2 regions of the Kitasatospora sp. NPDC056531 genome follow, and region 1 is predicted to be linked to the other one. Evidence: predicted binding sites of a transcription regulator. Region 1 holds the regulator's gene; the other holds the start of a gene.
The links. The regulator HrcA, encoded in region 1, represses chaperone genes, less so after heat shock. The targets are predictions, from matches to a motif close to TTNGCACTCNGNNNNNCNGAGTGCNAA.

Region 1 (15,205 bases):
CCGCCGGGCCAGCTTCTCGATCACCAGCTGCGAGGTGTGGCCGCCCCGGTTGTCCCGGACGTCGACGATCACGCCCTCCCTGGCCATCTCGGTGCTCAGGTCCCGGTGCAGCTGGGCCCAGCCGGCCGTCTGCATGTCCGGGATGTGCAGGTAGCCGAGCCGGCCGCCGGACAGCTCGCGCGTCGCGGCCCGCCGCCCGGCCACCCAGTCGTGGTAGCGCAGCGCCTCCTCGTCGGCGAGCGGGACGACCACCGGGTGGCGCTGGTCGGTGCCGTCCTTGCCGGCCACGGTCAGCTCGACCGGCTGCCCGGCGGTGCCGGCCAACAGCGGCGCCGGGCCGGTGACCGGGTCCACCGGGCGGCCGTTGACGGCGAGCACCGCGTCGCCCGGGCGGACCGCGGCGCCGGGCGCGGCCAGCGGCGAGCGGGCCCTCGGGTCCGAGGACTCACCGGGCAGGATCCGGGCGATCCGCCACTGGTCGCCGTCCTTCACCAGGTCGGCGCCGAGCAGGCCCTGGCGCCGGGCCGGCTCGGTGTAGCGGCCGTACGGGATCACGTAGGCGTGCGAGGTGCCGAGTTCGCCGTGCACCTCCCAGAGCAGGTCGACCAGTTCGTCGTGCGAGCCGACCCGCTCGACCAGCGGCCGGTAGCGCTCCAGCACCCCGGCCCAGTCCACGCCGCCGAGGTCGGGGCGCCAGAAGTTGTCCCGCATCAGCCGGCCGCTCTCGGCGTACATCTGCCGCCACTCGGCGGCCGGGTCGACGGTCACCCGCAGCCGGGTGAGGTCGACGGTGGTCTCGTCGTCCTCGCCGCCCGCCTTGTGGTCGGCCGGCACGATCCGCAGCTCGCCCTCGTCCAGCACGGCCACCCGGGTGCCGTCCCCGCTCACCGCGAACCCGTCGACGCCGTGCACCAGTTGCTCGGCTCGGCGCTTCCTGAGGTCGAAGCGCTCCAGCACCGGGCGGGGCCGCTCGTCGTCCAACGAGGCCGCCTCGTCGCCGAGTTCACCGAGCAGCGGCACCCTGGTCCACAGCACGCCGTCCTTGGCGGCGCACAGCGCGTCGAAGCGGCCGCCCTCGACCGGGAACGGGACGATCCGGTCGGCGATGCCGTCCAGGTCCACCCTGGTCGCCGGCACGGCCTCGGCCGCGCCCTCCTCACCGTCCGCCTTGCGCGACCCGGGCTCGTCCTCCTCCCCGCCGAGCGGCCGCCCGGCCCGCTGCGGCCCGAACGGGGACGGCGTGTCGGCGGCCAGCGTGACCAGGTACGGGCGGCAACCGTTCGGGAAGGACAGGTCGAAGACGTGCGCGTCGTACACCGGGTCGAAGTTGCGCACCGACAGGAAGGCCAGGTAGCGGCCGTCCGCGGTGAACGCGGGCGAGGTGTCGACGAAGCGCTGCTGGGTGACCTCGCCGACGGTGCGGGTGGCCAGGTTGGCCAGCACGATCTGGCGCAGCGAGTACGGGCCCACCCCGTGCACCGGGCGGGACCAGGCCAGCCAGGCCGAGTCCGGGCTGAACGCCAGTCCGCTGACCTCGCCGTCGGTGCTGCGCTCCAGCTCGTGCACGGCGCCGTCGGCCAGCGCCACCAGCAGCACCCGGCCGTCGTGCACGCCGAGCGCGGCCTGCTTGCCGTCCGGGGAGACCACCAGCGAGTTGACCCGGCCGAGCTGCCCGGCGGCCAGCCGGCGCCGCTCGGCGCCGTGGACGGCGGGGGCGTACTCCAAGGCGTCCTCGCCCTCGGCGTCGGACACCCACAGCACGCCCTGGCCACCGTCCTCGCCCGGCACCACCCGGGCCAGCCGCGCGCGCACGCCCGGAGTCTCGTCCAGCACCCGGGCCGGGCCCTCGCGATGGGTCAGCCAGTGCACGCCGCCGCGCACCACCACGGCGCCGGCCCGGCCGGTGCGGTCGGGCGCGACGGACTCCAGCCAGTGCGCGGTGTGCACCGGGCGGGGGCGGCGGCCGGTGCGCGGGCCGGCCAGCCGGATGTCCAGGCGGCGCGGCGCGGCGCCGTCCAGGTCGTCCAGCAGCCAGAGGTCGCCGGCCCGGTGGAGGACCACCCTGGTGCCGTCGGTGGTGGCGTTGCGGGCGTAGAAGCCGTCCGGGCCATCGGTGTGACGGCGCAGATCGGAGCCGTCCGGGCGGCTGGACCACAGCTCGCCGACGCCCTCGTGGTCGGACAGGAAGGCGATCCGACTGCTCTGCAGCGAACCGGCCACCCACAGCGGGGAGTCGAGCTGCCCGTCCAACTCCTCGTGCACGCGGGTGAATTCGTCCTGGCCCAGCCACAACTTGCCGGCCCGGCCGCCCCGGTAGCGCTTCCACCAGGCCGGCTCGCGGTTGTTGACGGTGACCAGCAGCACGCGGTCCCCGTCCGGCTCGAAGGCGAGCCCGCCGACCGGCCCGTACGGCAGCCGCACCGGCTCACCGCCGTCCAGCGGCACCGCGTGCGCCCAGCTGCGGCGCACGCTGGCCTCCCCGGCGCTGGTGGTGGCGATCGGGCGGCCGTCGGCCGTCCAGCCCTGCACCCGGGTCTGCTCGCTGCCCCAGTGGGTGAGCCGCCGGGACGGCCCGCCGTCCACCGGCACCACGTGCACCTCGGGGGCGCCGTCCCGGGTGGAGGAGAAGGCGATGTGCCGCCCGTCCGGCGAGAACCGGGGGTGGTGCACCGGCAGGTGATCGGCCGTCAGCCGCCAGGCCCGCCCGCCGTCCAGCGGGGCCAGCCAGACGTCGTCCTCGGCGACGAAGGTGACCAGGTCACCGTGCAGATGGGGGTGGCGCGGATAGGCGCCCGCAGAGGTGCTCAGGGAGTCCGTCACCCGGCCAGCGTAGGCAGGTACGGGTACGAGCCGCTCCGTTTTCGGCAAGTCCCCGAGGGCGTGCGGGGGTTACGACCAGCGGGGGCTACGACCAGCGGGCGTCACGACCAGCGGCCGGTGCGCCCCAGCAGCAGCGCCCCGGCGGCCACCCCGGCGGTGGAGGTGCGCAGCACCGACGGGCCCAGCCGGTACGGCTTCGCGCCCGCCTCGGCGAAGGCCGCCAGCTCCTCCGGGGAGACCCCGCCCTCCGGGCCGACCACCAGCACGATGTCCCCCGCCCCGGGCAGCGCGGCGTGCGCCAGCGGCTCGGCACCCTCCTCGTGCAGCACGGCGGCGAGGGAGGCCTGCGCCAGCAGCGGGGCCAGCTGCCTGGTGGTCATCGGCTCGCGCACCTCGGGGAAGCGCAGCCGGCGGGACTGCTTGCCCGCCTCCCGGGCGGTGGCCCGCCACTTGGCGAGCGCCTTGGCCCCGCGCTCGCCCTTCCACTGGGTGATGCAGCGCGAGGCCGCCCAGGGGACCACCACGTCCACGCCGACCTCGGTCATGGTCTCCACGGCCAGCTCGCCGCGGTCGCCCTTGGGCAGCGCCTGGACGACGACGATCCGCGGCGCCGGCTCCGGCTCCCGGCGCACGGCGGCCACCGTGACGTCGATCGCGTCCTTGCCGAACACCTCGGCGACCGTCCCGTCCACCCCGAGCCCCAGCCCGTCCGCCAGGGTCACCGCCTCACCGGCCGCGAGCCGCTTCACCGCGGCCGCGTGCCGCCCCTCCGCCCCGTCCAGGCGCACCAGCGCCCCGGGCACGGCGGTGGCGATCCGCTCGGTCTCGACGACGAAGACGGGGGCGGTCATGGGGTGGTCCTCCGGAGGGGGTGGCGGAACGGGAACGCGAAGGGGGTGCCGGCGTTCAGGTCGGGCCCTGAACCCCGGCACCCCCTCCCGGACGGCTTACCGGCCGTTGAAGGCGTCCTTCAGGCGCGAGAACAGGCCCTGCTGGCCCGGCGCGAACTGGCCGGACGGACGCTCCTCGCCGCGCAGTACGGCGAGCCGGCGCAGCAGCTCCTCCTGCTCGGCGTCGAGCTTGGTGGGCGTCTGCACCTCGACGTGCACTATCAGGTCGCCCCGGCCGCCCCCGCGCAGGTGGGTGATGCCCCGGCCGTGCAGCGGGATCGACTGGCCGGACTGGGTGCCGGGCCGGATGTCGACCTCCTCCAGCCCGTCCAGGGTCTGCAGCGGCACCTGGGTGCCGAGCGCGGCGGCCGTCATCGGGATGGTGACGGTGCAGTGCAGGTCGTCCCCGCGCCGCTGGAAGACGCTGTGGGTGGTCTCGGCGATCTCGACGTACAGGTCGCCGGCCGGGCCGCCGCCGGGGCCGACCTCGCCCTCGCCGGCCAGCTGGATCCGGGTGCCGTTGTCGACACCGGCCGGGATCTTGACGGTCAGGGTGCGGCGGGCGCGGACCCGGCCGTCGCCGGCGCACTCGGGGCACGGGGTCGGCACGACGGTGCCGAAGCCCTGGCACTGCGGGCAGGGGCGGGAGGTCATGACCTGCCCCAGGAAGGAGCGGGTGACCTGGGAGACCTCGCCCTTGCCGCGGCACATGTCGCAGGTCTGCGCGGAGGTGCCGGGGGCCGCGCCCTCGCCGCTGCAGGTGGTGCAGGTGACTGCGGTGTCGACCTGGAGTTCCTTGGTGGTGCCGAAGGCGGCCTCCTCCAGGGTGATCTCCAGCCGGATCATGGCGTCCTGGCCGCGGCGGGTGCGCGAGCGCGGGCCGCGCTGCCCGGCCGCGGCGCCGAAGAAGGCGTCCATGATGTCGGAGAAGCCGAAGCCCGCCGCGCCGGCGCCGAAGCCGCCCGCGCCGCCGCCGCCCGGTGAGAGCGGGTCCCCGCCGAGGTCGTAGACCTGGCGCTTCTGCGGATCGGAGAGCACCTCGTAAGCGGCGTTGATCTCCTTGAACCGCTCCTGCGTCTTCGGGTCCGGGTTGACGTCCGGGTGCAGTTCGCGTGCCAGGCGCCGGAACGCCTTCTTGATCTCGTCCTGCCCCGCATCCCGTCGGACGCCGAGTACCGCGTAGTAGTCCGTGGCCACCAAATGCTCCGCTTGTTCCGCCTGTAGTAGTGCGACTGGACACCGCCGTCAGAATTCTGACGCCGGTTGCTTGCTACGACTCGGCCAGGATCTGACCCACGTACCGTGCCACGGCTCGCACCGCCCCCATTGTGCCCGGGTAGTCCATCCGGGTCGGACCGATCACGCCGAGTTTGGCCACGCTCTCGTCGCCCGAACCGTAGCCGACCGACACCACCGAGGTGGAATTCAGCCCTTCGTACGCGATCTCCCGCCCGATCCGGACCGTCATCCCGGCGTCCCCGGTCTCACCCAGGAGGCGGAGCAGGACGACCTGCTCCTCCAGGGCCTCCAGCACCGGCTGGATGGTGAGCGGGAAGTCGTGGCCGAAACGCGTCAGGTTGGCCGTGCCGGCCAGCATGATCCGCTCCTCGTTCTGCTCGGCCAACGCCTCGAACAGGGTCGCCAGGACCGTACTGACGGTCGGCCGGTCGATCTGGTCGAACGTGGCCGGCAGCTCCTCCAGCAGGCCCGGGACATCCGGCAGCCGCTGGCCGGCGGCCCGGACGTTGATCCGCGCCCGCAGGTCCGCCAGGACCGTCTCACCGACCGTGCCCGGGCAGTCGACCATCCGCTGCTCGACCCGGCCGGTGTTGGTGATCAGGACCAGCATCACCTTCGCCGGGGCCAGCGCCACCAGCTCGATGTGCCGGACGGTGGAGCGGGTCAGCGAGGGGTACTGCACCACGGCGACCTGCCGGGTCAGCTGGGCGAGCAGCCGCACCGTGCGGGCGACCACGTCGTCCAGGTCGACGGCGCCGTCCAGGAAGTGCCGGATCGCCCGGCGCTCCGGGGCGGTCATCGGCTTGATCTCGGCGAGCTTGTCGACGAACAGCCGGTAGCCCTTGTCGGTGGGGATGCGCCCGGCGCTGGTGTGCGGCTGGTGGATGTAGCCCTCCTCCTCCAGCGCCGCCATGTCGTTGCGCACGGTCGCCGGGGAGACTCCGAGGTTGTGCCGCTCCACGAGCGCCTTGGAGCCGACCGGCTCCTCGGTGCCCACGTAGTCCTGGACGATGGCACGCAGAACGGCGAGCTTGCGGTCGTCCAGCTGGCGGACCTCACCGGCCATGGGCACGCACCTCCGTCTTCGCACGTTGTCCGTCTGTGATGCTGCGGGCCGCTCCGGGAGGACCCCGACCCTGGCACTCTGCGCACACGAGTGCCAGAACCGTACCTGCCAGTGTAAGGCCCGGGTCCTGTCCCAGGAACGGCCCGGCCGGAGTGATCCTGCCCGCAGTCCCAGGGCACGGCCCCTTCCGCCGCAACTCGCGGCGCGGGGGTGGTGCCCTGGGGCCGTCCGGGTGGCAGCATCGAAAGCGACGGCGAACGGAGGAGCAAGAGATGTCGAGCTCGGGCCAGCACACCCGTTTCGCGCCCGACCGCGGCCTGACCAGCCGCATGGTCGCGACGATGTTCGTGATCGGGCTGCTGTACGTCGGTTTCACGGGCCTGCTGATCGCGCTGCTGCGCGGGGCCTGGCCGCTGATCGTGCTGATCTCCGGCGGGCTGTTCGTGGCCCAGTTCTGGTTCAGCGACAAGATCACCGAACGGGCGATGGGCGCCCGCCAGGTGACCGAGGAGCAGTACCCCCAGCTGCACGGCACCATCGACCGGCTCTGCGCCCTGGCCGACATGCCCAAGCCCCGCGTGGCGGTCGCCGACAACGACATGCCGAACGCCTTCGCCACCGGCCGCAACCCGCAGAACGCCGTGGTCTGCGTCACCACCGGCCTGCTGCGCCGGCTCGAACCCGAGGAGCTGGAAGGCGTCCTGGCGCACGAGCTGTCGCACGTCGCCCACCGGGACGTCGCGGTGATGACCATCGCCGGCTTCCTCGGCGTGCTCGCCGGGGCGATGACCCGGATCGCCATGTACGGCGGGTTCATGGGCGGCGGGCGCAACAACAACGACCAGAACGCGGCCATTGCGGCGCTGATCATCCCGCTGGTGTCGGTGGTCGTCTACGCGATCAGCTTCCTGCTCACCCGGCTGCTCTCCCGCTACCGCGAACTGGCCGCCGACCGGGCCGCCGCCCAACTCACCGGCCGGCCCAGCGCCCTGGCCTCGGCCCTGACCAAGGTGACCGGGCAGATCGCGGCCATCCCCACCGAGGACCTGCGCAAGTCGCAGCCGTACAACGCCTTCTACTTCGCCCCCGCGCTGAGCGCCCGGGAGACCGCCTCCCAGCTGCTCTCCACCCACCCGACGCTGGAGAAGCGGCTGGCGCAGCTGGCGAAGATCTCCGAGCAGCTCGGCCGCTGATTCCCGTTGAGGAAAGGACCACCGTGGGATTCCTGGACGCCCTGTTCGGCCGCAGCAAGCCCGTCAAGCCCGACCTCGACCAGCTGTTCGGCGTGCCGTCCGCCGCGCTCACCCTGGAGGCCGGGGCCGGGTTCCTCCCCACCGGGCTCGGCTCGGTCTGCTTCGCGGCCGTCGAGGGCGCGGCCTTCGTCCAGGTCGAGCAGCAGGTCCGGGCGCTGCTGGACGCCGACACCGAGCGCGGCGGCGTACCGGTGGAGGCCTCCAAGGACGGCTACGGCTACTCCTGGCTGCTCGCCCGGCACCAGCCCGGGGAGCTGCCGGAGCTGGTGAACGACCTGCACGCGGTCAACAGCGAGCTGGAGGCGAACGGCTTCGGGCCGCAGCTGCTCTGCTCGCTGGTCTGCTTCCGGAACGGCGAGGGGCAGTCGCTGGCCCTGGTCTACCTCTACAAGCGCGGCAGCTTCTACCCCTTCGCCCCGATGCCCGGTGGCGGGGAGCGGCGCAACAGCCCGCTGGAGCTGCAGGTCAACGCGATGCTGGGGAACGACCTCCGGTTGGAGAAGGACCTGAGCCGCTGGTTCCCGGTCTGGGGCGCGCCGGGCCTCTGACGGTCCGTCCGTCATCCCTATGATCACCCGTATGCGCAGCCGCCAGTACGGACCCGACCTCACCCCGCCGTGGAAGAAGCAGACCCCCGCACCGGAGGTGCCCGCCGAGCGGGACCTGGTGGTCGAGGAGAACGCCACCGGCTTCTGCGGGGCGGTGGTGCGCTGCGAGAAGACCGCCGAGGGGTTCACCGTCACCCTGGAGGACCGCTTCGGCAAGCACCGGGTCTTCCCGATGGTCCCGCGCGGCTTCCTGTTGGAGGGCAAGGTCGTCACCCTGGTCCGCCCCACCGGCCCGGCGGCGCCCCGCACGCCCGGCCGCACCGCCTCCGGCTCGATCGCCCTCCCCGGCGCCCGCGCCCGGGTCGCCCGCGAGTCCCGCATCTACGTCGAGGGCCGGCACGACGCCGAACTGGTCGAACGGGTCTGGGGTGACGACCTGCGCATCGAGGGCGTCGTCGTCGAATACCTCCAAGGCATCGACGACCTCCCGGCGATCGTCGCCGACTTCGCCCCCGGCCCCGGCCGCCGCCTCGGCGTCCTGGTCGACCACCTGCTCCCCGGCACCAAGGAGCACCGCATCGCCGCCCAGGTCACCGGCGACTCGGTCCTGGTCGTCGGCCACCCCTACATCGACGTCTGGCAGGCCGTGAAGCCCGCCTCCGTCGGCATCCCCGCCTGGCCCGCCGTCCCCCGCGGCGAGGACTGGAAGGAGGGCACCTGCCGCCGCCTCGGCTGGCCGGTGGACACCCCGGCGGCCTGGAAGCACATCCTGTCGAAGGTGAACAGCTACAAGGACCTGGAGCCCGAGCTGCTGGGCAAGGTCGAGGAGTTGATCGACTTCGCGACCTTGCCGGACTGATGAAGAATGGCCACCGTGCCTCGAACCAACGACCATGGCGACGTGGCGCTTCGGCACCGCCGGGCCAACGCACTGGCCCGGATGCGCGCGATGGTCCACGAGGGCAAGATCGACTTCTCCGCCATCGGCTACCCGGATGAACAGACCGACGACGCCGGGGAAGCCACCCATGCAGCTTCCCCGGCAGGCCCGCCAACGGCCACTCAGGCGTAGGTCTGGAACTCCGAGGTGTCGAGCGTGACGCCGAGCAGATCCACCGGAATGGGCTCGCCGAACTTGGTGGTCCGCGCGGACACGTAGTCCGGCAGCCCGGAGGCGCTCGACCGGGTCGGCTCGGTCAGCAGCACACAGACGCCCTTGAGCGGGTCAACGATCAGATACGCGGGAATCGTGCCCTCGGCGTACAGCTCCCGCTTGGTCTGGTAGTCACGGAGCACGCTCGTCTTGGAGACGACCTCGACCACCAGCGTGAGGAAGGGCGAGGGGATCAAGCGACCCGGACCCTCAATGGCGTCCCGCTCGAACACGACCAGATCCGGCTGGGGCTCGCTCGTCAATCCGGGAAGATCGATGTCCTGCGTGGTCAGGCGGTGCCACCCTGCCCGGGGGATCTGGTCTCGGATGGCTTCGACAATGATGTTGTGGACCATGTCCGGCCCGGCCATCATCACGATTTCTCCCCTGATGAGCTCGGCTTTGAAGCCTTCCGGGACCTCCAGGTTCTCGAAGATCCCCGTCACCCGGTCATCGATGGCGGTCATTGCGCGCTCCCTCCGACGGCTGACACCACGTTAACGACACTCAGTCCACCAGGTCACGCACGACCGCGTCCGCCAGCAGTCGCCCCTGGAGGGTCAGGGCGGCGCGGCCCTGCTCGTACGGCTCTGCGGCGAGGAGGCCGTCGGCCAGAGCCCGGGCGGCGGCCTTGCGGCCCACGTCGGTCAGCAGGTCGAGCGGGACGCCGTCGACCAGGCGCAGTTCCAGCAGGATGCGTTCGACCCGGCGGTCCTCGTCCGAGAGGAGTTCGCGGCCCAGGGCCGGGGTGCGGCCCTCGGTGAGGGACTGGGCGTAGGCGGCGGGGTGCTTGGCGTTCCACCAGCGGACGCCGCCGACGTGGCTGTGGGCGCCGGGGCCGGTGCCCCACCAGTCGGCGCCGGTCCAGTAGAGCTCGTTGTGGCGACAGCGGCCCTCGGGGGTGGTGGCCCAGTTGGAGACCTCGTACCAGGAGTAGCCGGCCGCGCTGAGCGCCTGCTCGGCGATGAGGTAGCGGTCGGCGTGCACGTCGTCGTCGATCATCGGCAGTTCGCCGCGCTTGACCCGGGCGGCCAGCCGGGTGCCCTCCTCGACGATCAGGGAGTACGCGGAGACGTGGTCCGGTCCGGCGCCGATCGCCGCGTCCAGGGAGGCCCGCCAGTCGTCGTCGGACTCGCCGGGGGTGCCGTAGATCAGGTCGAGGTTGACGTGCTCGAAGCCGGCCTCGCGGGCCTCGGCCACGCAGGCCTCGGGGCGGCCCGGGGTGTGGTGGCGGTCGAGCAGCTGGAGGACGTGCGGGCGGGCGCTCTGCATGCCGAAGGAGATCCGGTTGTAGCCGCCCTCGCGCAGCTCGGCCAGGTACGCCGGGTCGACGGACTCCGGGTTGGCCTCGGTGGTGACCTCGGCGTCCGGGGCGAGCCCGAACTCCTCGCGCAGTGCGGCGAGCATCTTCACCAGGTCGCGGGCCGGCAGCAGGGTGGGGGTGCCGCCGCCGAGGAAGACGGTCCGCACCGGGAGGTCCGTGTCCCCCAGCACCTTCCGGGCCAGCCGGATCTCGGCGACCACGTTGTCGGCGTAGGTCTCCTGCGAGGCGACCGCCCCCGAGGAGCGCAGCTCGGTGGCCGTGTAGGTGTTGAAGTCGCAGTAGCCGCAGCGGCTGGCGCAGTACGGCACGTGCAGGTAGAAGCCGAACGGCCGTTGCCCCAGCCCGGTGAGGGCGTGGGCGGGCAGGGAACCGTCGGACGGCACCGGTTCGCCGTCGGGGAGTGCGGAGGGCATGACCCCATTGTCCCGTACGGCCCGCGAACCCCGCGCGGACCGTACGGGAGCCGGGCTCAGGCCTCGTTGGCGCCCGCGTACATCGCGGCCACCGCGTCGGCGTAGGTCTGCTCGACCACCGGGCGCTTGATCTTCAGGCTCGGGGTGAGCTCGCCGTGCTCGATGTCGAGGTCGCGCGGCAGCAGGTGGAACTTCTTGATCGTCTGCCAGCGCTGGAGGTCGGCGTTGACCCGCTTCACGAAGCCCTCGATCAGCTGGCGCACGGCCGGCTCCCCGGCCAGCTCGGCGTAGGTCCGGCCGGCCAGGCCGTGCTCGGCGGCCCACGGCATCAGCACCGACTCGTCCAGGCCGATCAGCGCGGTGCAGAAGTTGCGGCCGTTGCCGATCACCAGGATGTTGCTGACGAACGGGCAGACCGCCTTGAACTTGCCCTCGACCTCGCTGGGCGCCACGTACTTGCCGCCGGAGGTCTTGAACAGGTCCTTCTTGCGGTCGGTGATCCGCAGGAAGCCGTCGGCGCTCAGCTCGCCGATGTCCTCGGTGTGGAACCAGCCGTCCGGCTCCAGCACCTCGGCGGTCTTGTCCGGCAGGTTGTGGTAGCCGCGCATCACGCCGGGGCCGCGCAGCAGGATCTCGCCGTCCTCGGCGATCCGCACCTCGGTGCCGGGCAGCGCGCGGCCCACCGTGCCGATCCGCACGTCCTCCTCGCGGTTGACGCAGGAGCCGGCGCTGGTCTCGGAGAGGCCGTAGCCCTCCAGGATCGGCACCCCGGCACCGAGGAAGAAGTAGCCGATCTCGGGGGCGAGCGCCGCGCTGCCGGAGACGGCCCCGCGCAGCCGGCCGCCGAAGGCCGCCCGGATCTTGGCGTACACCAGCTTGTCGGCCAACGAGTGCTGCACCCTCAGGGCCAGCGGGGCGCTGCCGGCGCCGGTGGCGACCCGGCTCTCCTGGACCGCCCGGGCGTGCTCGCGGGCCACCTTGGCGGCCCACATGAAGATCTTGTACTTGGCGCCGCCCTCGGCCCGGGCCCGGCCGGCGATGCCGTTGTAGACCTTCTCGAAGATGCGCGGCGCGGAGGCCATGACGGTCGGCCGGATGACCGGCAGGTTGTGGATGATCCGGTCGACCCGGCCGTCCACCGCCATCACGTGACCGGTGGCGATCTGCCCCGAGATCAGCGTCTTGCCGAACACGTGCGACAGCGGCAGCCACATGAACTGGACGTCGTCGGAGCGCAGCAGCCCGCTGGCCTCCTGCGCCCGGCCCTCGTACGCCCAGCAGTCGTGCACCAGGCGCACGCCCTTGGGGCGGCCGGTGGTGCCGGAGGTGTAGATGAGGGTGGCCAGCTGCTCCTTGTCGAGCGCGGCCACGGCCTTCTCGATCGCGTCCGGGTGCTGCTCCAGGTACTCCGCGCCGCGCTGCTCCAGCTCGGCGAGGGTGAGCAGTTCCAGCCCGGCCGTCGCCGGGGTCTCCTCGGGGGCGTCGAAGAGGATGACGGTGCGCAGCTCGGGCAGGTGCTCGATCTGCTCGACGACCTTGGCAAGCTGGGCCGCGTTCTCGGCGAACAGTGCCTTGGAGCCGGAGTTGGAGAGGATGAAGGCGGTCTCGTCGGCGTTGGTGCTGGGGTAGACCGTGGTGATGGCGGCGCCCGCGCACATGGCCCCGAGGTCGGCGATGATCCAGTCGAGCCGGGTGGAGGAGGCCAGCGCGACCCGGTCCTCCGCCTGGATGCCGAGCGCCATCAGGCCGGCCGCCACCGCCTTGACCCGTACGGCGGTCTGCGCCCAGGTGAGCGAGCGCCACTGCTCGGCGCCCGGGGCACCGTCCGCGGCGTGCTCGTCCACCGGGGCGGGGTAGCGGTAGGCCTCGGTGTTCGGGGTGGCGGCGACGCGCTCCAGGAACAGGTGGGCGACGGAGGCGGGACGCCCGGCGACGATGTCGGCACTGCCGGAGTCGATCAGGGACTGCGCGGAACTCAACGAGGACCTCCGGGGGCGGGTGGCCGTCTGAGGGATTGCGGCGCCCGTGGGGGCGGTCGCCGGGCCCCGGTTTACCTGAGCGGTACCGGTCAGTAACAAGGGCGTAGTCAGCAGCCTAGGGGGAAATCGGTCATTCCGTAAGGGGGCGGATCCAGCTGGCACGGCGTCGCGGCGCCGGTGCCCGGGCGCGGGGGCCGCGGACGGCCCGTCCGCACCCGGATCCGTGGGAGGGCTTGGCAAAGGCCCGGCAAACCTCAGCCGGACAGCCCCCGAATCGTCTGTGCGACGCCGCAGAACAACGAGAATTGGGGTGCGAACCCGACCGGCGACGACAAGAGTGTGCCAGTGCTGATCAGACTGCTCCGGGCGTACCTGCGCCCATATTCCCGACCGATCACCTTGCTGGTGGTACTCCAGCTGGTGTCCACCCTCGCGGCGCTCTACCTGCCGACGCTCAACGCCGACATCATCGACAGCGGCGTGGTCAAGGGTGACACCGGCTACATCATGCGCGTGGGGGCGGTGATGATCGGCATCACCCTGGTCCAGGCCCTCTGCTCGATCGGCGCCGTCTACTTCGGCGCCCGCACGGCGATGGCCTTCGGCCGGGACCTCCGGGCCTCCGTCTTCGACCGGGTGCAGGGCTTCTCCGCCCGCGAGGTCGGCGAGTTCGGCGCGCCCTCCCTGATCACCCGCACCACCAACGACGTCCAGCAGGTCCAGATGCTGGCCCTGATGAGCTTCACCCTGATGGTGGCCGCGCCGATCATGTGCGTCGGCGGCATCATCATGGCGCTCAACCAGGACGTCCCGCTGTCCGGCCTGCTGCTCGCCGTCATCCCCGCGCTCGGCATCGTCGTCACGTTGCTGGTCCGCGCACTGCGGCCCCAGTTCCGCAGCATGCAGAAGAAGATCGACACCGTGAACCGGGTGCTGCGCGAGCAGATCACCGGCATCCGGGTGATCCGCGCCTTCGTCAAGGACGACCACGAGCAGGCCCGCTTCGCCACCGCCAACGAGGACCTCACCCAGACCGCCCGGCACGTCGGCCGACTGATGTCCATGATGTTCCCGGCCGTGATGCTGGTCGTGAACCTCTCCAGCGTCGCGGTGCTCTGGTTCGGCGCCCACCGCATCGACAGCCACGACATGCAGATCGGCGCGCTGACCGCCTTCCTCTCCTACCTGTTGCAGATCCTGATGAGCGTCATGATGGCCACCTTCATGTTCATGATGGTGCCGCGCGCCGAGGTCTGCGCCGAACGCATCGAAGAGGTCCTCGCCACCACCTCCAGCGTCGTCCCGCCGTCCGCGCCGATCACCGAGGTGCTGCGCCGCGGCAACCTGGAGCTGCGCGACGTCGACTTCCGCTACCCCGGCGCCGAGGCCTCGGTGCTGCGGGGCATCGACCTCACCGCCCGCCCCGGCGAGACCACCGCCATCATCGGCTCCACCGGCAGCGGCAAGTCCACCCTGCTCGGCCTCGTCCCCCGGCTCTTCGACGCCACCGGCGGGCAGGTCCTGCTGGACGGCGTGGACGTGCGCGACCTCGCCCCCGAGGCGATCGCCGAGAGCGTCGGCATCGTCCCGCAGAAGCCGTACCTGTTCTCCGGCACCGTCGCCAGCAACCTGCGCTACGGCCGTCCCGACGCCACCGACGAGGAGCTCTGGCACGCCCTGGAGATCGCCCAGGCCAAGGAGTTCGTCGAGAAGCTGGCCGAGGGCCTGGACGCCCCGATCGCCCAGGGCGGCAGCAACGTCTCCGGCGGTCAGCGCCAGCGCCTGGCCATCGCCCGCGCGCTGGTGCGCAAGCCCGACGTCTACCTCTTCGACGACTCCTTCTCCGCACTCGACTACGCCACCGACGCCAAGCTGCGCAAGGCCCTCGCCCACGAGACCGCCGACGCCACCGTCCTGATCGTCGCCCAGCGCGTGTCCACCATCCGCGACGCCGACCGGATCATCGTCCTCGACGAGGGCGCGGTCGTCGGCGCCGGCACCCACCGTGAACTGATGGCCGACAACCCGACGTACCGGGAGATCGTGCTCTCCCAGCTCACCGAGCAGGAGGCGGCGTGACCAGCCCCGGAAATCCCGCCGAGAAGCCCTCGGGCAAGCCGGCGGACAGACTCCCCAGCGACTCGCAGGCCGCCGCCGCCCGCCGCGGCCCGGCCGGACCGGGTCGCTTCATGGGCGGCCAGGGCGCCGAGAAGTCCATGGACTTCAAGGGCTCCGGCAAGCGCGTGCTCGGCCTGCTGCGCCCCGAGCGCATCCTGCTGATCGGCGTCCTGCTGCTCGGCGTGGTCAGCATCGGCTGCGCCGTCATCGGCCCCAAGATCCTCGGCGAGGCCACCGACCTGATCTTCGCCGGTGTCGTCGGCGCCCGCTTCCAGCCCGGCACCTCCAAGACCGAGGTCATCGCCGGGCTGCGCGCCCACGGCGAGGGCGGCGTCGCCGACCTGCTCTCCGCCGTCGACTTCACCCCCGGCCACGGCATGGACTTCGGCGCCATCGGCTCCA
Region 2 (15,205 bases), on a different contig from region 1:
ACTGCGCCACAGCCCCAACGAGAAGAAACTCTAGCACCTTTCGGAGGGGGTCTGTGACCACCCCCCTGGTCGGAGGGTGGCCACGGTCATTCGTTGGCGGCGCGCGGGCGGACCTCCGGAGCGGGGGCCTCGGCGTACTGGTCGAACAGCGGGGTGCTGCGGGACTCGGTCGGGCGCCCGGCGGTCCAGGTGCCGGGGGCCGACAGGTCGAGGCCGCGGGAGACCCGGGGGGCGACCGGCGCGGTGACGTAGGTCGGCAGCGGGACGGGCACCGGCTCCCAGGAGTCCGGGCCGGCCGCCCCGCGCTCGCGCATGCCGTCGACCCACTCCTCGTGCTCGGTCGCCTCGGCCACCGCAGAGGCGGACACCGAGACGGTGGCCTCCTCGGGGTCGGCGGCCAGCCGCAGGTGCGGACGGCGGCCGGGCCGGTGCTCGGCGGGCGCGGCCGGGGCCGGCTCCGCGTCGACGGGGGCCTCGACGATGGCCTGCTCGGTCGCCGGGGCCTCGGCCCGCTGCTGCTCGCGCCGGCGCAGCCGCTCGGCCGCCTGGGCGGCCCGGGCGCGGTCCAGCTTCACCTCGTACCGCTGGCGCTCCAGCTTGCGCAGGTGGCCGATGTAGAGGGTGAGGAGGGCCGCCGGGATCGCCGGGACCCAGAGGAAGGCCAGTCCGGCCACCGCCGCGACCACGGCGCCGAGCGCGAAGGCGAGGAAGAGGGCGGTGACCATACGGCGACGGCGGGCCAGCAGCCGCGCCCGCCGCTCGGCCCCCGCCGGCCCCGGACGCTCGACCGGGTGCTCGACACAGGGTTCGGACGGGGGCTCGGACTCCCGCCCGGCGGGGTCGTCGGAGGCGGCCTCGTCCCGTTCGGGAGGGCCGTCGTTGCTTTGCTCGTCGTCACGCGGTTCGTCGCCCAGGGCCCGGGCTGCCCGCCGCTCCAGCGCCGAACGCCCGGCCAGCAGGCGGATGGCGGTGCTGAAGCGTTCCGTCGGGCGCGCCTCGTTGAGTTCGTCCTGCCTGCGGAGCCACATCGGCACCAGATAGGCGGCCCAGGCCCCTACGATGACGGCGTAGATAAGGCCGCTACTGCTCACGATTCACACCGTACGGGCGCCGGGGAAGGCCTGGCAGCAATTTGACGCGGCGTGTCGTGTGATCAAGCTGATTCTCCGACTATTTTGCCGGTATTTGTGGCGGTCCGCCGCCGTGCCGATGCCATATCGATATTTCTTTCGAACATATATTCAATTACCTGCCTCATGCCCGGAACTGATCGCCCGCCACCGCTCCAGCATCCCTTCCGGGACCTCGTCGGCGGTCAGGGCGTAGACCATGTGGTCCCGCCAGTCGCCGTCGATGTGGAGATAGCGCGGGCGGATTCCCTCCGAGCGGAAGCCGAGTTTTTCCACCACCCGTCGGCTCGGGCTGTTCTCCGGGCGGATGCAGACCTCCATCCGGTGCAGTCCGAGCGTGCGGAAGCAGTAGTTCACCGAAAGCGCCACGGCGGTCGGCATGATGCCCCGACCGGCCACCGCCTCGTCGATCCAGTACCCGACATTGGCCGAGCACATCGAGCCCCAGGTGATCCCGCCGACGGTCAACTGCCCGACCAGCTGGCCCTTGTAGAGCACCACGAAGGGCAGCATCCGGCCGGCCGAGGCCTCGTGCCGCAGGAAGCGGACCATCTGCCGGTACGTCGGGCGGGGGCCCGCCACCTGGCCCGCCGGGCCGGGCGGCACGGTGGCCTCCCAGCGCCGCAGCCAGTCGCGGTTGCGGCGGCTCACCTCCTGCCACTCGCGCTGGTCACGCGCCCGGATCGGACGCAGCGTGACCTCCCCCTCGTGGAGCTCCACCGGCCAGCCGGCGTTCAGTGCGCTCTCCCGGAAGCCGGGGCCTCGGGCCGGGGGTGGTCCCCGCCGCCGAGCTGGTCGACTGCGTGCGCGAGCAGCGGCTCCAGGACGGCCAGGCCGTCCTTGACGCCGCCGGTCGAGCCCGGCAGGTTGACGATCAGGGTACGTCCGGCGAGCCCGGCGAGGCCGCGGGAGAGTGCCGCGGTCGGCACCTTGTCGCGGCCGTACGCGCGGACGGCCTCGGCGATCCCGGGGATCTGCCGGTCGATCACCCGGGCGGTCATCTCGGGGGTGAGGTCCATCGGCGAGATGCCGGTGCCGCCGGTGGTCAGCACCACGTCGTAGCCGGCGGCGACGGCCTCGCGCAGGACGGTCTCCACCGGCTCGCCGTCCGGGACGACCCGGGGGCCGTCCACGGTGAAGCCCATCGCGGTCAGGCCGGCCACCAGCAGCGGGCCGCCCTTGTCCTCGTAGACCCCGGCCGAGGCGCGGTTGGAGACGGTGACGGCCAAAGCCCTCCCGGCCGACCCGCTCATGCCGACACCTCCGGCGCGAACCAGTCGCCGCTCTTGCCGCCGGTCTTGCTGAGCACCCGGACGGACTCGATGCTGGCGCCCTTGTCCACCGCCTTGACCATGTCGATCACGGTCAGCGCGGCCACCGTCACCGAGGTCAGCGCCTCCATCTCGACGCCGGTGCGGTCGGCGGTCTTCACGGTGGCGGTGATCTCGACCGCGTCGTCCGCGACGGCGAGGTCGACCTTGACCCCGGAGACCGCGATCGGGTGGCAGAGCGGGATCAGGTCGGGGGTCTTCTTGGCGCCCATGATCCCGGCGATCCGGGCCACCGCGAGGGCGTCGCCCTTGGGCACGCCCTCGCCGCGCAACAGCTCGACCACCTTCGGGGAGACCCTGACCCGCCCGGCCGCCACGGCGGTGCGCGCGGTGGCGGCCTTCTCGGAGACGTCGACCATCCGGGCCGCGCCCTGCTCGTCGACATGGGTGAGGCGGTCGCCGGGGCTCGGTGTCGTCACGGGTAACTCCAGGGGCGCGCAGGTCGAATACCGCGCTACCGTACCGCTCTGTCGCCCGCCCGCTCGCCTCCGGGCGCTCTTGACCCGGCGCCGACGGTCGGCGCTCCGGCGCTCGTGCCTCGCTGGTCGCTTCCCCCTTTCGGCACCGGCGCGCCCCTTCGGCTCGGGGCGGCCTCAGGAGTCCAGCAACACCACGTCGACCTCGCTGCCGGCCGGCAGTTCGGTGACGTCCTCGGGGACGGTGATCAGGCAGTTCGCCCGGGCCAGCGCGCCGACCAGGTGCGAGTCGGCGCCGCCCACCGGCTCGACGGTGCCGTCCGCCGCCGAGTGGCGGCCGCGCAGGAACTGCCGGCGGCCGGCCGGGGAGCGCAGCGCGGACGGGCAGAGCGCGCGCACCACCGGTCGGTGGATGTCGACGGCGCCGAGCATGGTGCGGATGACCGGGCGGACGAAGAGCTCGAAGGAGATGTAGGCGCTCACCGGGTTGCCGGGCAGGGCGAGCAGCGGCACCCCGGCCGCGCCGCCGATCCGGCCGAAGCCCTGCGGCTTGCCGGGCTGCATCCGCAGCTTCCGGAAGTCGACCCCGCCGTAGGACTCGAAGACCTCCTTGACCACGTCGTACGCGCCGACGCTGACCCCGCCGCTGGTGACGATCAGGTCGGCCCGGCCGAGCTGGTCCTCCAGGACGACGCGCAGCCGGTCGGCCTCGTCCGGGACGGCGCCGACCCGGTAGGCGATGGCGCCGGCCTCCTGGGCGGCCGCGGTGAGGGTGAAGCTGTTGGAGTCGGCGATCTGCCCGGGCCCGACCGGCTCGCCGGGCTGGACGAGCTCGCTGCCGGTGGAGAGCACCACCACCCGGGGGCGCGGGCGGACCTTCACGGTGGCCCGGCCGATCGCGGCGAGCAGGCCGAGCTGGGTGGGGCCGAGCCGGGTGCCGGCCTCCAGGACGGTGGCGCCGGCCGCGACGTCGCTGCCGCGGCGGCGGATGTGCGCGCCCTCGGCGACCGGGCGCAGCACCCGGACCTCCTCGTCGGCGACCGCCGCGGTCATCGCGGCGGCGGCGACCCCGGTGCCGGTGCCGCCGTCGGTCCACTCGACCGGGGCGACGGCCTGGGCGCCGGGCGGCACGGGGGCGCCGGTCATGATCCGGGCGGCCTGGCCGGGGCCGACCTTGGGCAGTTCGCCCGTGCCGGCGGCGATGTCGCCGACCACCTGGAGCACCGACGGGTAGGTGTCGGTGGCGCCCTCGGTGTCGGCGGTGCGGACCGCGTAGCCGTCCATCGAGCTGTTGTCGAAGGGCGGCAGGTCACCGTCGGCGACCACGTCCTCGTCGAGCCGGCAGCCCTGGGCGTCGAGCAGCTGGAGCTCGATCGCGGGCAGCGGGCCGACCGCGGCGAGCACGTCGGCGAGGTGCTCGTCCACCGTCCAGAAGCGAGGAGCCGCCGGTGCCCGGTCCGCGGACCCGTCGCAGCAGGCTGCGGGGGTGGTGCTGTGCTCCGTGGACCCGGTCATCGGCGGCTCGCTCTCTAGTCGTGGGGTCAGTCCTGCAGCTCGGAGCCGACGAACTCCCGGAGCCAGGAGCGGAACTCCGGGCCCAGGTCCTCGCGCTCGGCGGCCAGACGGACGATAGCGCGCAGGTAGTCGGCGCGGTCGCCGGTGTCGTAGCGGCGGCCCTTGAAGAGCACGCCGTGCACCTGGCCGCCGTCCGCGGCGTCGCGGGTGGTCAGCTCGCGCAGGGCGTCGGTGAGCTGGATCTCGCCGCCGCGGCCGGGCGGGGTCTCGCGCAGCACGTCGAAGACCAGCGGGTCGAGGACGTAGCGGCCGATGACGGCGTAGTTGGACGGGGCCTCGCCGGGCTCGGGCTTCTCGATCAGGTCGGTCACCTGGAAGACGTCCTCGCCGAAGCCGTTGGCCTTGACGGCGGCGCAGCCGTACAGGTGGATCTGGGAGGGGTCGACCTCCATGAGGGCGACGACCGAGCCACCGAGCTCCTGCTGGACCTCGATCATGCGGGCGAGCAGCGGGTCGCGCGGGTCGATCAGGTCGTCGCCGAGCAGGACGGCGAAGGGCTGGCCGGCGACGTGCTGCTCGGCGACCGAGACGGCGTGGCCGAGGCCCTTGGGGTCGCCCTGGCGGACGTAGTGCATGTTGGCCAGCTCGACGGACTCACGGACCCGGCGCAGGCGGTCCTCGTCGCCCTTGCGGACGAGGAGCTCCTCCAGCTCGTAGGCGCGGTCGAAGTGGTCCTCCAGCGCGCGCTTGTTGCGGCCGGTGACCATCAGTATGTCGGACAGGCCGGCCGCGGAGGCCTCCTCCACGACGTACTGGATCGCCGGCTTGTCGACGACGGGCAGCATCTCCTTCGGGGTGGCCTTGGTCGCCGGGAGGAAGCGGGTGCCCAGTCCGGCTGCGGGTACCACGGCCTTGGTTACCGGAATGCGGGAGGTGGTCGTCGTCATGCGTTTACCTTACTCAGGCACGTTTTCGCCCGGCCGAGCGCCGTCGGACGGCTAGGACAGCGCGTCGCGGGGCACGGCCACGGTGGCAGGCGTATGGGAAGCGACCGGCTGGGAGAGGGGGTCCCCTCCGGTACAGGCGGACAGACTACCCGCCTTTCCCGAACGGTCACCCTCGGCAGTCGCCGCCCCTTCCGTAACGGAAGCGGCCTGCTCACGGCGCCCGGTGGGACGCTGCGCGGGCCGCGGGACGGCCCGCCAGCAGTCGCCGCCGGCCGCCCGGGCCTCGGCCAGCGCCGCGTCGGCAGCCCGCAGCAGGACGGCTGCGTGGGTGCCGTCCTCGGGCAGCACGGCGACGCCGGCGGCGGCGGTGAGGCCGTTGCCGTGGGCCGGCCGGGGCGCGCGGGTGCCGGAGGACCAGTCGAGCAGCAGATGGCGGCGGACCGACCAGACCAGGCGCTCGGCGACCTGCGCGGCGCCCTCGGCGCCGGTGTCCGGCAGCACCACCAGGAACTCCTGGCCGCTGTAGCGGCCGAGGGTGTCGGCGCGGCGGATCTCCATCGCGAGCCGCTGGGCGAGGTCGCGCAGTATCGCGTTGCCGCGGGCGCGGCCGTGCTCGGCGATGACCGCGTCGAACCCGGTGATCTCCAGCAGCAGCACGGCCAGCGGGCGCGGGCCGTCGGCCTGGTCGGTGTGCTCGGCGCGGCGGGCCCGTTCGATCTCCCGGTCCAGGGTGAGCTGCAGGTGGCGGTAGTTCCACACGCCGGTGAGCGGGTCGCAGGAGGCGGTGCGCTGCAGCTCTGCGCAGCGCTCCTCCAGTTCGGCGACCCGCGCCCGCAGCCGTTCCCGCTCCCCGGCGGCCTCGGCCCGCTCCCGGCGCGTGCGCAGCCCGAGCACGGTGGCACCGGCCAGCGCGGGGGCGCTCAGCGCGGCCAGGGCCTGGACGAGCAGCGGGGTGGACAATCGGGGGCGCCCTTTCGCGTGTCAGGCTCTGCGCGTCGATGGTCTGGCGGACGCGGAGGATCCGGTGCACAACGAGAAGAGCGACCTGAGGACACGGCTGTTGACGCGGCGCCGCGCACTTTCGGCCGAGGCGCGCGCGGAGACGGCGCTCGCGCTGGCCGGACACGCCTGGGAGCTGGCCGCGGCGGGCGCCACGGTGGCCGCGTACGTCTCGGTGGGCGCGGAGCCCGGGACCAGGCCGCTGCTGGACGCGCTGCGCGAGGAAGGCGTGCGGGTCCTGCTGCCGGTGCTCCTTGCCGACAACGACCTGGACTGGGCCGAGTACGCGGGGCCCGGGGCGCTCGCCCCGGCCGGGCGCGGGCTGCTGGAGCCGGTCGGGCCGCGGCTCGGGCCGGAGGCCGTCACGGGGGCCTCGCTGGTGCTGCTGCCGGGCCTGGCGGTGGACCGCGACGGGCTGCGGCTGGGCCGGGGCGGCGGTAGCTACGACCGGGTGCTGGCCCGGCTGGAGCGGGCCGGGGCGCGGCCGGTGCTGGCGGTGCTGCTGTACGAGCACGAGCTGCTGGAGCGGGTGCCGGCCGAGTCGCACGACCGGCCGGTGGACCTGGCGGTCACGCCGTCGGGGGTGCGGACCTTCGGGTGAGCCGCGGGCGGTCCCCGGGACGCGGGAGGCCCCGCTCCCTCCGGAAGGGAGCGGGGCCTCCCGCGCGTCGTACCGGTGTCAGCCGGTGGTGAGCACCAGCTTGTGCTTGGTCGCCTTCTCCACCGCGTCCGGGGTGAAGGCCCAGGTCAGCAGCTTGCCCTTGAGCCACAGGTCGGTCTGGTCGTTGTAGTTCGCGTGGAAGGCGTGGCCGGATTCGCCGCCGACGTTGATCCAGCGCGAGGAGTCCAGGTCGTTCAGGTCGACCACCATGCGCATCGACGGGATCCAGTCCACCTGGTAGCCGGCCGCCGCGTTCCAGCCCGCCGCGTCGACCGCCGCCGAGCCGCCGGAGAGGCGGTAGGGGCCGCGGTTGAGCAGCTTGTGGACGACGCCGGAGGCGATCGAGGAGTTGTCGGTGCCCATGGTCTGCTCGCGCAGCTCCAGCTTGTGCAGGCGGCCCCAGCTCCAGGTGGAGATGTCCTTGCCGAGCAGCGAGGTCAGGTCCTGCCGGGCGTTCTTCATCGCCTCCTTGAGCAGGTTGTCCAGGCCCTTCTGCTCCTTGTGCTGGGAGTCGATGTACGTCCACCACGAGCTGTCGGGCTTGTCCAGCTGGGCGCGGACCACCTCGGTCCAGCGGTCGCCGCCGTCCGGCTGGGCCTTGCCCGGGTCGCGGGTGCCGCACTGGGTGACGATCTTGCTGGAGCTGTCCGGCTTCGTCGGATCGTCCTGCTGGCGCACCAGCAGGCAGTTGTCCTTGGCCCGGATGTCGGCCGGGAACTTCTGGCCGAAGGCGAGGCTGAGCAGGTTGCGCCAGACGCCGTTGTAGTAGGCGGCGGCCGCCGAGTCGGCGTCCTGGTGGAAGTTCCAGTCCTTCAGCAGGTCCTGGGCCTCGCGCACGTACGGGTCGTCGATCTGCTGCTTGAGCAGCAGCGGGACCAGCGTCTTGGCCATGATGCTGGTGTTGTCCAGCTGCAGGTTCTGCATGTCGTCCGGTGAGATCTTGCCGTTGTTCTTGAGCAGGCCCTCGATCTGGTCGGTGATCTCCTTGGCCCGGGTGCCGTACTCCCAGTCCTTGGTCAGGTTGTACTTGTAGCTCTGGTCCACCACGGCCTGGTTGGCGGTGACGATGTAGCCCACGGACGGGTTGAGGCTCCAGGGCAGCGCGGTGAAGGGGACCGGGTCCGGCTTCCACTGGTAGGAGGCGTCCCAGCCGGGGGCGGGCATGGAGCCGTCGCCCTTGCCGCGGACCGGGATGACGCCCGGGGCCTGGTAGCCGATGTTCTTGGCGTCGGCGTAGATCAGGTTCTGCGCGGGGACGGCGAAGTCCTTGGCGGCGTTGCGGAAGTCGTCCCAGTTCTTCGCCTTGTCCAGCTCGAAGACGGCGTCCAAGGTCTTGCCGGGGCTGAGCGCCGTCCACTGCAGGGCGACGCCGTAGCCGCCGGTGCCGCGGTCGGGGGCGGAGGTGCCGTTGGGGGCGTACTTGCCGACGTTCTGCTGTTCGGTGCTCTGGTCGGAGATGAGCGGGGCGCCGGTCTGGGTGGTGCGGACGGTGATGGTGCGGTCCTCGCCGCCGGCGACCTTGATGGTCTCCTTGCGGAGGTCGAACTTCACGTCCTTGCCGTCCACCTGGTAGGTGTCCGGGCCGGTGACCTTCTCCAGGTAGAGGTCGGTGACGTCGGCGCCGAGGTTGGTGAAGCCCCAGGCGATGTCCTTGTTGTGGCCGATCACCACGCCGGGCATGCCGGCGAAGGTGAAGCCGGAGACGTCGAACTGGCAGGCCGGCGAGGCCGTCCGGCAGTGCAGGCCCATCTGGTACCAGACCGAGGGCAGGCCGGGGCCGAGGTGCGGGTCGTTGGCCAGCAGCGGCTTGCCGGTGGTGGTGTGCGAGCCGGCGACCACCCAGGAGTTGGAACCGATGCCCTGGCCGGGGCGGCCGAGCAGCTGCGGCATCGCGTCGATCCGGTCGGTGAGGCCCTGCATCAGCGCCTTGGTGGTGGCCGCGCCCTGGGCGGTGGCGGCGCCGGGGGCCGCGCCGGACTGCGCGGAGCCGTCGGCGGGCTTGTAGGTGTCGCCGCTCACGGTGCCGGTCTTCACGATGGTGCCGTTGCGGGAGTACGGGTACTCCGGGTACAGCTCGGCGATCTTGTCCGGTCCGAAGTCCTGTGCCAGCAGCGAGCGGTCGATCTCCTCCTGGAGGTTCCCGGAGAGGTTCCAGGCCATTGCCTTGAGCCAGGCCACCGAGTCGACCGGGGTCCACTGCTCGGGCTTGTAGCCGCTGTTGACGGCGCCGAGCAGGGCGTACTCCAGCGAGGCCTTCTCGCCGCCGGGGTGCTCGCCCAGCCAGGCGTTCACGCCGTCCGCGTAGGCCTGCAGGTACTTCTTGGTCTCGGGCGACAGCTTGGTGTCGAACTCCTTCTGCGCCACCTGCCGCCAACCCATGGTGCGGATGAAGGTGTCGGTGTCGACCTGGCTGTCGCCGAACATCTCGGACAGCCGGCCGGCCGTGATGTGGCGGCGGACGTCCATCTCCCAGAAGCGGTCCTGCGCCTGGACGTAGCCCTGGGCGCGGAACAGGTCCTCGGGGGTGTCCGCGTACAGCTGCGGGATGCCGTTGGCGTCGCGCTTGACGTCGACCGGCGCGCTCAGGCCCGCCACCTTGACGCTGCCGTCCACCTCCGGGAAGGACGCGCGGACCGCGGTGACCCCGCGGTAGCCGCCGTAGCCGACACCGGCCACCAGCAGCACGACCAGCACGATCACGATCAGACGGGCGCGCCGGAACTTCTTCGAGCGGGGCATCTGGGTCCTTGCGGTCCTGACTTCGGGGCGGGCGGGCGTGTCCAGGGCCTGGGGCCGTGACAGGGCACCACATTAGGCCGAGTCCGCGGACCGGCGTGCACGGGGGACGCTCCGGGCGGGATCTCGGGAGGTCAAGGAGCGGCCTGGAACGGGCCGGGTGGGCAGCGACGGAGGCAGTCAAACTAAAGATATGGCAAAATGTTAGACTGAGTAACGATCCGCAAGAGGAGCATTGACGCTTTCTTAACGGGTCTCCGCGCGCGCCGCCCACGGCGCCCGCTCATGCTCGGAGCCACCCAGCGGCTCCGACCCCCCCCAGCACGACCCAGCACCACCTGACACCCCGCCCGCCCATGCCTGCCCGAGGTGCCACTGCGTGAACGTCGCCCACCTGAACCAGCTCCTGCTCGAAGCCTCCGTAGTCCTCCTTGTCGCGGTGGTCGCCGTGCGGTTCTCGACCCGATCAGGGCTGCCCAGTCTGCTGATCTACCTCGGGATCGGCGTCGCACTGGGCCAGAACGGAATCGGCGTCACCTTCAACGATGCCGAGCTGACCCAGGTGCTCGGCTACGCGGCGCTCGTGATGATCCTGGCCGAGGGCGGCCTCAAGACCAGCTGGCGCGAGGTCAAGCCGGCGATGCCGGCGGCCACCGTGCTGGCCACCGTCGGCGTCGGGATCAGCGTCTTCGTCACCGCGGCTGGCGCGCACTGGCTGGTCGGCCTGGACTGGCGGACCTCGCTGCTGCTCGGCGCGATCGTCTCCTCCACCGACGCCGCCGCCGTCTTCTCGGTGCTGCGGACGGTCCCGCTTCCGCACCGGCTCACCGGCCTGCTGGAGGCCGAGTCCGGCTTCAACGACGCGCCCGTGGTCATCCTGGTCGTCGCCTTCGCCTCCGTCGGCGAGCCGGACTCCTGGTACGTCCTGCTCGGCACGATCGTCGCCGAGCTGGCGATCGGCGCGGCGGTCGGCCTGGCCGTCGGCAAGCTGGGCGCGTTCGCGGTCAAGCACGTCGCGCTGCCCTCCTCGGGCCTGTACCCGATCGCCGTGGTGGCGCTGACCGTGCTCGCCTACGCCGGCGGTGCGCTGCTGCACGGCTCCGGCTTCCTCGCCGTCTACATCAGCGCGGTGATCCTCGGGAACTCCAAGCTGCCGCACGGACCGGCCGTGCGCGGGTTCGCCGACGGGCTGGCATGGATCGGGCAGATCGGCATGTTCGTGCTGCTCGGACTGCTCGCCGCGCCCGAGAGCATGGGCGACGCGGTGGTGCCGGCACTGGTGATCGGCGGGGTGCTGGTCTTCCTGGCCCGGCCGCTCTCCGTGGTGCTCACGCTGACCCCGTTCAAGGTGCCCGGCCGCGAGCAGGCGCTGCTGAGCTGGGCCGGACTGCGCGGGGCGGTGCCCATCGTGCTGGCCACCATCCCGGTGGTCTCCGGCGCGCACCAGGCCGCGGACGTGTTCAACATCGTCTTCATCCTGGTCGTCGTCTTCACCCTGCTCCAGGGGCCGACGCTGCCCTGGATGGCCAAGCGGCTGCGGATCGGCGAGGGCGCGATGGGCCAGGACCTCGACATCGAGTCCGCGCCGCTGGAGAAGCTGCACGGGCACCTGCTGTCGGTCACGCTCTCGCCGACCTCGCGGATGTCCGGTGTGGAGGTCGGTGAGCTGCGGCTGCCCAAGGGGGCAGCGGTCACCCTGGTCGTGCGCGAGGGCAGCTCCTTCGTGCCGGACAAGGCGACGGTGCTGCGCGGCGGGGACGAGCTGCTGGTGGTCACCACGGACGAGGTCGGCGAGGCCGCGGAGCGGCGGCTGCGGGCCGTGGACAAGGGCGGAAAGCTGGCGGACTGGCTGAACGGGCGCTGAGCCCCGCCGCCGGGGGTGACCTGGCAGGATCGGGTGGCCTGGCGGGATCGGGTGGCCTGGCGGAATCTACGCGCGTAACTGTATGCTGGTTCGACTACGCCGTATAACTACCGCTAGACCACCCCCAGCATCTGCCTGACGCAGAGTTGGCGCGACCGCTCGGCGGCCGCGGTTAGGCCCCGGCCCACCAGGCCCGGCCGACCCGGTATCTACCCCGGTCGACGCGCGAGAGGACGACTCTCGGCGCCGTCGGGGCCACCCCATGCCCTGCCGCGCTACCAGGCAGCAGGAAGGACCGACCGTGACGGCCCGCCGAACGGTCGACATCGCCGCGGAGACCACCGCGGACACCACCGCGCACCCCGCCGACCCCATCGCGGCGGCGCCCGCCAAGGTCGGGTACGGCGCACTGCTGCGCACGCCCGGCGCGTGGACGTTCCTGGTCCCCGCCCTCATCGCGCGACTGCCCTACGCGATGCTCAGCATGGGCATCCTGCTGCTCGTCAAGGACACCCACGGCTCGTACGGCACCGCCGGCACCGTCACGGCGATCGCCGCCGTCGCCCAGGCCCTGATCGGCCCGCAGACCGGGCGGCTCGCCGACCGGTACGGCCAGGCCGCCGTCCTCGTCCCGACCGTCGTGGTGCACGCGGCCTCGGTCGCTCTGCTGATCGCCCTCGCGCTCGGCCACGCGCCCGCCTGGAGCCTGTTCCTGGCCGCCGTGCCGGCCGGCGCGAGCGTTCCGCAGATCGGCGCGATGGTCCGGGCCCGCTGGGTGGCCACGATCGGCGCCGACGGCGCCTCCGCCTCCTCCGCGGCCAAGGTGAGCACCGCGTTCGCCTTCGAGTCCGTGACGGACGAGTTCACCTTCGTGGTCGGTCCGATCCTGGCCGCCAAGATCGCCACCTCGGTCAGCCCCGCCACCGCCCTGATCACGGAGGCCGCGCTGACCTTCGTCGGCGGCCTGGCCTTCGCCGCCCAGCGCCGCACCGCCCCGGCTCGGATCACGCCGCAGCCCGGCGCGCGGCGCGCCTCCGCGCTGGCCTCGCCCGGCGTCCGACTGCTGGCCGGCGTGATCCTCGGGGTGGGGGCCGTGTTCGGCGGCATGCAGGTCTCGGTGAACGCCTTCGCCGACTCGGTCGGCCAGCACGGTGCCGCCGGCACGGTGTACGGGATCTTCGCCGGCGGCTCGATGGTGGCGGGCGTGCTCTACGGCGTCATCGCCTGGCGCCGGGCCGTCCAGCACCGGATGATCATCAGCTACGCACTGCTGGTGGTGGGCTGCTCGACGCTGTGGGCGATGCCCAACCTGGTCACGCTCTCGATCGCCGGGCTGGTCTGCGGCCTGGCCATCGCGCCGACCCTGATCAGCGGCTACACCCTGGTCGAGACGCTGGTCGAGGACGGGGCCAAGACCGAGGCGTTCACCTGGCTGACCGGCGCCATCGGCCTGGGCCTGGCGGTCGGCTCGATGGTGGCCGGGCGACTGATCGACAGCCACGGGCCGTCCACCGGGTTCCTGGTGCCGCTCGCCGGTACCGGGCTGGGGCTGGCCGCACTGGTGTCGCTGCGGCACCTGCTGGTCGCGCCGAGCGGGGCGGGCCGCGTGGTGGCGGGATCCGCCGAGCGCGGCGGTGCGGCGCAGCTGGTCGGTGCGGTCAAGGGCTGACCGGGCGGTCGGACGCGGCCCGGTACCGGCTCATCTCACACCGGATTCGCTGGACTGATCCAACGGAATACCGCATCATTGACCATCGTTAGCACTCATCAGGCGAGAGTGCCAGGAGGAAGACAAGTGCCCACGTACCAGTACCAGTGCACCGAGTGCGGCAACGGCCTGGAGGCGGTGCAGAAGTTCACCGACGAGGCGCTGACCACGTGCCCCGACTGCCAGGGACGGCTCCGCAAGGTCTTCTCGGCCGTGGGCGTCGTGTTCAAGGGCTCGGGCTTCTACCGGACCGACAGCCGCTCGTCCTCCAGCAGCTCGGTGGGCGCGGGTTCGTCCTCCGGCTCCTCGACGTCGTCGTCCGCGACGTCCTCGACGGGCTCGAGCTCGTCGTCCTCGTCCAGCTCGTCGAGTTCGTCCAGCAGCCCGGCTCCGGCCGCGAGCTGACCTCGGCGCCCGGCGCCCGGCGCTGGGCGCTCGGCGCCGGATCGGCATCCGGCGAGTGCTCGGAAGCTTCGCGAAAGGCCCGTCGGCCCCGCTCACGCGGGGGCGGCGGGCCTTTCCGCTTGCCCTGTTCGCCGTCCGGCGCGGGGTTTCGTCAGCTTGCGGAGGTCGGTCTCACTCGCGCGAGTGTACGAAGTTGTCCACAGGGGCGGGTTTATCCACAGGTTTGGGGACAGGGCTTTCCGGTAGCACCCGGGGCGCGCATCGTGTGGGTCACCAGAGACCGATCGATCGAGTCCGGAGGTCACGTCGATGACGACCACGAGCCTGTCCGTCCCGCTGCCCGCGCCCACCGTGCCGCCCCGGCGGGAGGTACCGAGCTTCCCCCCGATCCGGCGCGGCTGCGGCGGGTGGCACCGCTGGCGCCGGGCCGTCCGGCGGCGGGCGGGGGTGCCCGCGCTGGTGCTGCTCGCGGTGGCGGCGGCGCTGGCGCTCGGGCCCGCGCGGGCGGGGCTACCGCCGCCCTCAGGGGGTGCGGTGGGCCGTCCGGGTTGTCAATCCGGGCCTGCGGAGGATCACCCGTAACCCCGGAACGACTTCGTCGTTCGAGGCGGCATGAAAGGCTTCAAGGAATTCCTGCTGCGTGGAAATGTCGTCGAACTCGCCGTCGCCGTGGTCATCGGCGCGGCTTTCACCAACATCGTCAACGCCTTCGTCAAGGGCGTGATCAATCCGATCGTCGGCGTGTTCGGGACGAAGGACCTGACGTCCTACAGCTCCTGCCTCAAGGGTCCTTGCGAGGTGAGCGCCACCGGTGAGGTCACGTCCGGAATCCTCATCATGTGGGGGTCGGTGCTCAGCGCCGCCCTGCAGTTCCTGATCACTGCGGCCGTCGTCTACTTCGTTCTGATCGCGCCGATGAACAGGATGGCGGCCAGGCGCAAGTCCGCCGTCGAGGTGGCGGCGGAGGCCGAGGCCACGGAGGTCCAACTGCTGACCGAGATCCGCGACGCGCTGGTCACGGCGCGCTAGGCCGTGTCCGACAATGAGCGCCCGGCGGGAATTGTCAGACAGGCCTCAGTCCCCGTGGTGCGGCGGACGCTGACTCAGGTACCAGTCCAGCCCCCGCCCACCGCTCTCCCCCGCCCCGGGGCGCTCGCCCCAGCCGGAGTCGGTGTCGTCCCGGGACTGCTGGTCCAACGGGTCCCGGAAGACCAGCCGGGCCTTGGCCGCGGCCGCCCGCCGGGTCGCCGGCTGCTGGTCCGCCGACGGCTGCTCGCCCTGCTCCTGCCGGACCCGCCCCTGCCGGCTCTGTTCCTGCTCGCTCACTCTGTCCACTCCCCTGATCACCCGGGCCGTCCTGTCCCTCCAGCCTAAGAGCCCCGTGGCACGCCGCGGGGCCCTGTGTGGGGGGGTTCCCCCCACGGGCCCGGGGGAGAAGGGGGCGGTTTTTTCTCTCCCAAGGGCTCTGTTCTCCCTGGGGTCTTTTTTCTGGC

Region 2: ACFQ87_RS18680 (FmdB family zinc ribbon protein) is a predicted target of HrcA. The motif match lies at 13,357-13,383, and genes of this name have one in related genera.

What each region holds. Positions count from the first base shown of each region.
Region 1 covers NZ_JBHTTU010000042.1:15,776-30,980, forward strand. Annotated here, with positions in the region: gene ACFQ87_RS28795 (S41 family peptidase) at 1-2,820, opposite strand, end outside; gene ACFQ87_RS28800 (16S rRNA (uracil(1498)-N(3))-methyltransferase) at 2,922-3,671, opposite strand; gene dnaJ (molecular chaperone DnaJ) at 3,768-4,907, opposite strand; gene hrcA (heat-inducible transcriptional repressor HrcA) at 4,981-6,015, opposite strand; gene htpX (zinc metalloprotease HtpX) at 6,288-7,208, shown strand; gene ACFQ87_RS28820 (hypothetical protein) at 7,232-7,816, shown strand; gene ACFQ87_RS28825 (DUF3097 domain-containing protein) at 7,848-8,675, shown strand; gene ACFQ87_RS28830 (hypothetical protein) at 8,691-8,888, shown strand; gene ACFQ87_RS28835 (Uma2 family endonuclease) at 8,879-9,436, opposite strand; gene hemW (radical SAM family heme chaperone HemW) at 9,477-10,706, opposite strand; gene ACFQ87_RS28845 (AMP-dependent synthetase/ligase) at 10,763-12,685, opposite strand; gene ACFQ87_RS28850 (ABC transporter ATP-binding protein) at 13,031-14,764, shown strand; gene ACFQ87_RS28855 (ABC transporter ATP-binding protein) at 14,761-15,205, shown strand, end outside.
Region 2 covers NZ_JBHTTU010000019.1:46,308-61,512, reverse strand. Annotated here, with positions in the region: tRNA gene ACFQ87_RS18740 (tRNA-Ala) at 1-16, opposite strand, end outside; gene ACFQ87_RS18735 (hypothetical protein) at 87-1,091, opposite strand; gene ACFQ87_RS18730 (GNAT family N-acetyltransferase) at 1,242-1,850, opposite strand; gene ACFQ87_RS18725 (molybdenum cofactor biosynthesis protein B) at 1,865-2,383, opposite strand; gene moaC (cyclic pyranopterin monophosphate synthase MoaC) at 2,380-2,820, opposite strand; gene glp (gephyrin-like molybdotransferase Glp) at 3,055-4,392, opposite strand; gene galU (UTP--glucose-1-phosphate uridylyltransferase GalU) at 4,419-5,339, opposite strand; gene ACFQ87_RS18705 (GGDEF domain-containing protein) at 5,391-6,299, opposite strand; gene ACFQ87_RS18700 (5-formyltetrahydrofolate cyclo-ligase) at 6,364-6,939, shown strand; gene ACFQ87_RS18695 (penicillin acylase family protein) at 7,018-9,738, opposite strand; gene ACFQ87_RS18690 (potassium/proton antiporter) at 10,115-11,599, shown strand; gene ACFQ87_RS18685 (MFS transporter) at 11,973-13,268, shown strand; gene ACFQ87_RS18680 (FmdB family zinc ribbon protein) at 13,395-13,712, shown strand; gene ACFQ87_RS18675 (hypothetical protein) at 14,022-14,294, shown strand; gene mscL (large conductance mechanosensitive channel protein MscL) at 14,325-14,741, shown strand; gene ACFQ87_RS18665 (hypothetical protein) at 14,787-15,038, opposite strand.